One region of the Citrobacter amalonaticus genome, then DNA from elsewhere that is predicted to be linked to it. Evidence: riboswitches for the same ligand, from Rfam matches in the RefSeq annotation. Region 1 holds a riboswitch; the other holds the start of a gene.

Evidence for each region. A riboswitch is a leader RNA that binds a small molecule or an ion and turns the genes downstream of it on or off. The one in region 1 is predicted to bind cobalamin.
Region 2: linked by a shared signal. The riboswitch ahead of btuB (TonB-dependent vitamin B12 receptor BtuB) and the one ahead of AL479_RS00160 (cobyrinate a,c-diamide synthase) in region 1 are both predicted to bind cobalamin.

Annotation. Positions count from the first base shown of each region.
Region 1 covers NZ_CP014015.2:25,828-29,298, reverse strand. The annotation lists gene pocR (transcriptional regulator PocR) at 176-1,093, shown strand; cobalamin riboswitch at 1,397-1,572, shown strand; gene AL479_RS00160 (cobyrinate a,c-diamide synthase) at 1,661-3,040, shown strand; gene cbiB (adenosylcobinamide-phosphate synthase CbiB) at 3,037-3,471, shown strand, end outside.
Region 2 covers NZ_CP014015.2:1,569,573-1,573,043, reverse strand. The annotation lists gene fabR (HTH-type transcriptional repressor FabR) at 1-10, shown strand, start outside; gene AL479_RS07555 (YijD family membrane protein) at 10-369, shown strand; gene trmA (tRNA (uridine(54)-C5)-methyltransferase TrmA) at 462-1,562, opposite strand; cobalamin riboswitch at 1,677-1,871, shown strand; gene btuB (TonB-dependent vitamin B12 receptor BtuB) at 1,936-3,471, shown strand, end outside.

The sequences.
Region 1 (3,471 bases):
TTTCTATTTCGTGATCTGCTTTCACGAACTGACTAAAAAGTCTCCCCACCCAGGGAGACTTTTGTTATTGTCCCTTGTGCTTTCTGTCATTTACACACAAGGATAGGGGATGATAAGAAGTAAATGTAAAATTTATGTTTTCATTATAACAATGGATTAACTGAGGGATTTTATCATGATTTCTGCGAGTACCCTGAACTCAGAACTCATTAATAAAATCGCACAGGATTTTGCGCAAGCGACCAGCCTGGCTGTTGTGGTTGTCAATATTCACGGTGATGAGATTTCTGAGCTGTTTAATTTCACGCCTTTTTGCCAACTGATGCGTCAGCATCCGCAACACAGTACCCGGTGTCGTATGAGCGATCGCTGTGGGGGACTGGAAGCGTCAAAATCGGATCAACCCTGTATTTATCGCTGCCATGCCGGGCTTACCGATTTCTCTATTCCTCTCGTGATCGCAGGCCATCTTGTTGGGTTCGTCCTGTGCGGCCAGGTGCGTTTACGTAACGATGATGGTGCCGATCTGCTCGATATCATGAAGGTTGACGATCGCTGGCAGGCCGATCCTGAACTGCTCAATGAGTTCAGTAATGTCCCGGAAATGGACTATTCACGCGTGATGGCCTCGGCGGATCTGCTCAAACTCATTGTTGAAAACTGCCTCAAAAAGCAACTCAATTTCGTGGTGATTAAAGACAGCACGCAACCTGCTGAACCTGCGCGCCCGGCACGCGCCGCCAGCCCTCATGACAGCAAAATGAAGAAGGCGTTACGCTATATTGATGCACACCTGTCAGACGATCTTCGCCTTGAAGATGTGGCGTCGCACGTTTATCTGAGTCCGTACTACTTCAGCAAACTGTTCAAAAAATACCAGGGCATTGGTTTTAACGCATGGGTCAATCAGCAGCGCATGGCCAGTGCCAGAGAGCTGCTTTGTCACAGTGACTGGAGCATTGCCAGCATTGCCCGCAATTTAGGTTTTTCGCAAACCAGCTATTTTTGCAAAGTGTTCCGTCAGACTTATCAGGTTACGCCGCAGGCCTATCGGCAAAAAATAAATGAAAACTTGCCGGCTGAATCGGCATAAATAGCAATATTTTGCTATTGCCGATTTTTGATATTCTCGCGTAATCCGGTCATTTATAATGGTTAAGTATTTTTAGTACAGCAATAAATTGTCATAGCGCAATAAAATATCGCTCTTTGCGGAATAAACTTCACCAGTTTTTATTTCTGTGATGAGATACAGTGTCATCGTTAAGAGGTTTCATTATTCTCTTGCATGACATTTCATTCAGAATCGTTTTATTGCGACATTTCTTGTTGATAAAAAATGCGCAACGAATAAGTAACGAAAAAGTATTGTTGTGATGAGGAGAATTCATTCTGTTCATCATTTAAGCTGACAGGTTTGACACAATTGTGTCTGGGAAGGGGGTGAAAATCCCCCGCAGCCCCCGCTGCTGTGATGCTGACAACCCCGTGAAGACCACTGATCGCAAGATTGGGAAGGACGGGCGAGGACGACGCTAAGCCAGAAGACCAGCCTGTCGGATACTACCAACAACTTCGGTGGGAAGTGGGTTGCTCAGATACGTACAGTCGGAAGACTGGGTGTCAGTACATCCCTACCACCCTGAACAGGATCAGGGTCATGGCGGCAAAGCAGTACGCGTTTGTTCTGGCTGGTACCGGTAGTGGCTGTGGTAAAACCACGGTGACGCTGGGCTTGCTGAACGTGTTGAAACAACGTGGTTTACGCGTCCAGCCCTGCAAAGTCGGCCCTGATTATCTGGATACCGCCTGGCATACGGCCGTCAGCGGTACCGCCTCCCGCAATCTCGATAGTTTCATGCTCCCCGAGCCGGTGCTTAATGCGTTGTTCCGTGAACAGATGCAGGACGCGGATATGGCGGTGATCGAAGGGGTGATGGGACTGTACGACGGCTACGGCACTGATCCTGACTACTGCAGCACCGCCGCGATGGCAAAACAGTTGGGCTGTCCGGTGATTCTGCTGGTTGACGGGAAAGCCGTTTCTACCTCCATTGCCGCCACGGTGATGGGCTTCCAGCATTTTGACCCGACGCTGAACATTGCCGGCGTTATCGTTAACCGCGTCAACAGCGAGTCCCATTTCCAGTTGCTGAAAACCGCTATCGAGCACTACTGCGCTGTGCCGGTGCTGGGTTACGTCTCGCGCGTTGACGGTGTCGCGCTACCTGAACGGCATCTGGGACTGGTGACCGCGCGCGAGTCTGTCGTTAATCAACAATCATGGCAGGATTTCGCCGCCCGGCTGGAAAGCACGCTGGATATCGATCGGTTGCTGGCCTTAAGCCACCTTCAGGCATTGCCGCAAGGCGAATGGCCAGAACGTCCTGCGCCCAACGCCGGAGAAGGACTGACGCTGGCGATGGCTGATGATGAGGCCTTTAATTTTTATTATCCCGATAACGTGGCGCTGCTGGCGCGTACCGGCGTCAACATTGTTCGCTTCAGCCCGATCCACGATTGCGAATTACCCGATTGTCAGATGGTCTGGCTGGGCGGTGGTTATCCGGAACTGCACGCGGCCGCGCTGGCGGCCAATACCACAATGCTGGCAAGCCTGCGTGATGCGCACCTGCGCGGCGTCGCCATTTATGCCGAGTGCGGCGGATTAATGTACCTCGGTAGCCTGCTGGAAGATGCCGACGGGGTTGAGCATCGCATGGCCGATATCCTCCCCGGTCGCAGTAAAATGGGTAAACGACTGACCCGCTTCGGCTATTGCGAAGCGCAGGCTCTGCAGCCCACGCTGCTGGCCGCGGAAGGCGATGTGCTGCGCGGTCATGAGTTCCATTATTCCGATTTTTCCCCTGAAACGCCCGCCGTGCTGGCATGCCGTAAAGTCCGTGACGGTCAGACGGTGCAGGCGTGGTCCGGCGGCTGGCAAATCGGCAACACTTTCGCCAGTTACCTGCACGTTCACTTTGCTCAGCGTCCATTAATGCTTAATCACTGGCTGAATGCCGCGCGGGAGGCGTTATGACGCTACTGGCATGGTGCGTGGCCTGGCTTCTCGACGTCGTGATTGGCGACCCGCCAGACTGGCCACATCCGGTGCGCTGGATAGGCAATCTGATCAATGCCGTGCAGCGGCTTATCCGCCGCTACTGCAACAGTAACCGGGCGTTACGCATCGGTGGTGGGGTGATGTGGCTGGTGGTTGTGGGCTTAACGTGGGCGGTTGCCTGGGGCGTGTTACATCTGGCGACGCTGATTCATCCGTGGCTCGGTTGGGTCGTTGAAGTCTGGATGATTTTCACCGTGCTGGCGGGGCGCTGTCTGGCAACGGCGGCGCAAGAGGTTGAACGTCCGCTACGCGAAGGCAATCTTGCACAAAGCCGTGAAAAGCTCTCGTGGATTGTGGGTCGCGACACCTCGCAGCTTCAGCCGGAACAGATCAACCGGGCGGTCGTG
Region 2 (3,471 bases), 1.5 Mb from region 1:
GGAAGAGTAATGAAACAGTCAGTTCAGGATAAAGGTACGCTGTTGCTGGCGCTGGTCGCTGGCTTGTCAATCAATGGCACATTCGCGGCGCTGTTTAGCTCCATCGTGCCGTTCTCTGTATTCCCGATTATCTCGCTGGTGCTGACGGTGTATTGTCTGCATCAACGTTATCAGAATCGCACCATGCCTGTGGGGTTGCCGGGCCTGTCTGCCGCCTGCTTTATTCTCGGCGTTCTGCTTTACAGCACCGTGGTGCGCGCGGAGTATCCGGATATCGGCTCCAACTTCTTCCCGGCCGTGTTGTCGGTCATTCTGGTCTTCTGGATCGGCGTGAAAATGCGTAATCGCAAGCAGGAAGTGTCGGAATAAAAACGGTCGATGTCCAGGCCGGATAAGGCATTTATGCCGCTATCCGGCGCTGCTTTGCCTGATGGCGCTGCGCTTATCAGGCCTGCAACGTATCACTTCGCCGTCAACAACACCCCGCACTCCATGTGGTGCGTATACGGGAACTGATCAAACAGCGCCAGACGTGACACGTTATGCGTCTGGCTTAATGTTTCCAGGTTCTTGCACAGCGTCTCCGGATTACAGGAGATATACAGAATGCGCGGATACGCCTGCACCATTTTCTCCGTCTCGCTGTCCAGACCGCTGCGGGGCGGATCGACAAAAATCGTTTCGCACTGATAGCTTTTCAGATCGATACCCTGCAAGCGGTTAAACTCGCGCACGCCGTTCATTGCCTGAGTAAACTCTTCCGCCGCCATGCGGATAATCTGCACGTTATCAATCTGATTCGCCGCAATGTTGTATTGCGCGGCGGCAACGGACGGCTTGGCGATTTCGGTCGCCAGTACGCGATCAAAGTTGCGCGCCAGCGCGAGCGAAAAGTTGCCATTCCCGCAGTACAGTTCGAGCAGATCGCCTTTCGATGCGCGGGTGGCATCCAGCGCCCACTCCAGCATCTGAATGTTCATTGCCGCATTCGGCTGTGTAAAGCTGTTCTCTACCTGGCGATAGATCATCTCTTTGCCCGCGACCGGCAAGCGTTCATCGATGTAATCCTGGTCCAGCGCGATTTTGGTTTTCGTTGCGCGGCCAATCAGATGTACGTTCAGGTTTTGCGCACGCAGAGCATCGCGCAACGCTTCGGCGGCTTCACGCCACTCGTCGTCCAGTTTTTTATGATACAGCAGCGAAACCACCGCCTGATTGCTCATGGTGGTGAGGTAATCAATCTGGAACAGCTTATGGCGCAGCACGCGGTTGTCGCGCACGCCTGCGATCATCGCGGTCATCAACTGGTTGATCAGTTCACTCGCCGCCGGGAAGCTGTCGACGCGGATTCGGCTTTTGCTCTGCTGATCAAAAATGATGTGATACAGGTCGTCACCATCGTGCCAGATGCGGAACTCCGCACGCATACGGTAGTGACTGACCGGTGAGCGAAACACTTCCGGAACCAGGTCAGAAAAGGGAGCCATCATACTCTGCAAGCGCACCACTTTCTCGGCGAGCTGCGCATCATACTGTTCTGTCGGAAGGTGTTCGGGGGTCATGATGTATCCTGAAAAATATAAGTACGCTGGGATTGTAGGGATTGCTCAACAGATGTCCAGACATTGATGACTTCCAATTTTTAACAAACGCGCTGGACAGTAAGATGTTACAAACTGTAGCATCCGTGTGCCGGTCCTGTGAGTTAATAGGGAATCCAGTGTAAATCTGGAGCTGACGCGCAGCGGTAAGGAAAGGTGAAATGAGAGCGTAAGCAGACACTGCCTTCGGGTGGGAAGTCTTCATTTCTATTATCCCTGACGGGGATAACCCTCCAAGCCCGAAGACCTGCCGGCTTACGTCGCAACTGGTTTTCATCATCGCGTACTATCGGTGGGACCTGCGGCATCCTTCTTATATTGTGGATGCTTTACAATGATTAAAAAAACATCGCTGCTGACGGCGCTCTCCGTCACGGCTTTTTCGGGTTGGGCACAGGATGCCACCCCTGACACGCTTGTCGTGACGGCAAATCGTTTTCAACAACCTGTTAATACCGTTCTGGCCCCTACTGATATCGTCACCCGCGAGGATATCGAACGCTGGCAGTCCCGAACCGTTCTGGATGTCATGCGCCGCCTGCCAGGCGTGGATGTCGCTCAGAATGGCGGCATGGGGCAAAGCTCTTCTCTGTTTGTGCGGGGTACCGAAGCGAAACACGTTCTGGTGTTAGTCGACGGTATTCCGGTCGCCCGTCCGGGCATTTCGAATAACTCCGATATTGACCAGATTCCGGTTTCGCTGGTACAGCGCATCGAGTATATCCGCGGTCCGCGTTCAGCGATTTATGGCTCTGGCGCGATTGGCGGCGTGGTGAACATCATCACCATGACGGGTGAGGAGCGTTCGCAGATTAATGCTGGCGTGGGGTCAAAAGGTTATCAGCAATATGACGGTACGTACCGCCAGCGTTTTGGCGATACCGTGGTAACCGCGGCCGGGGCTTATCAGACCACCAAAGGTTTCGATGTTCAGCCGCGTTCCAGCTACAGCGGCGATGGCGATCGCGATGGCTATCGCAATAAACTGTTCTGGGGAGGCGTTGAGCACAAATTTAACGACCAATTCGATGGTTACTTCCGTGGCTACGGCTATGCCAGTAATGCTGATTATGATCAGGGAAGCTGGGGTTATGACGGCGGAAACGACGAGCACCAGAATTACACCCAGTCGTGGGATACGGGGTTGCGCTTCAATTCTGGTATCTACTCGTCGCAGCTGGTCGCCAATTACCAGCGTATAAAGGACTATAACTACAGCAGCCTGAACGGGCGCTATGCGACAGGTTATAGCCTTGATGATATGGAACAGCGCTACGTCCAGTGGGGCAACAACGTTATTGTCGGACACGGCGCTGTCAGTGCTGGCGTCGACTGGAAACAAGAAAAGCTGATGTCCTTTGGCGAGTATGGGACAGACAACTATAAGCGTGATAACACGGGCCTCTATCTGACCGGGCAACAGCAGATTGATAGCGTGACGCTGGAAGCGTCGGGCCGTGAAGACCATGACGACCAGTTCGGCTGGCACGGTACCTGGCAAACGGCGGCGGGATGGCAGTTTGTTGATGACTATAAGGTGACGCTTTCCTATGGTACGGGCTTCCTTGCGCCTTCACTGGGGCAACAGTTTGGTGCGGAGCGTTTTGGTATCGCCTCTAACCCAAACCTGAAGCCGGAAGAGTCGAAGCAGTGGGAAGCCGGGTTAGAAGGGCTGACCGGTCCGCTTGACTGGCGTCTGTCGACCTATCGCTACAAAATTCAGAACCTGATCGACTACAACAACAATACCTACTTCAACGTTAAATCCGCGACCATCAAAGGTCTGGAATGGACGGGGAACCTGACGACCGGGCCGGTCGATCATCGCTTAACGTTGCAGTATGTTGATCCGCGTGATGATGAAACCGAT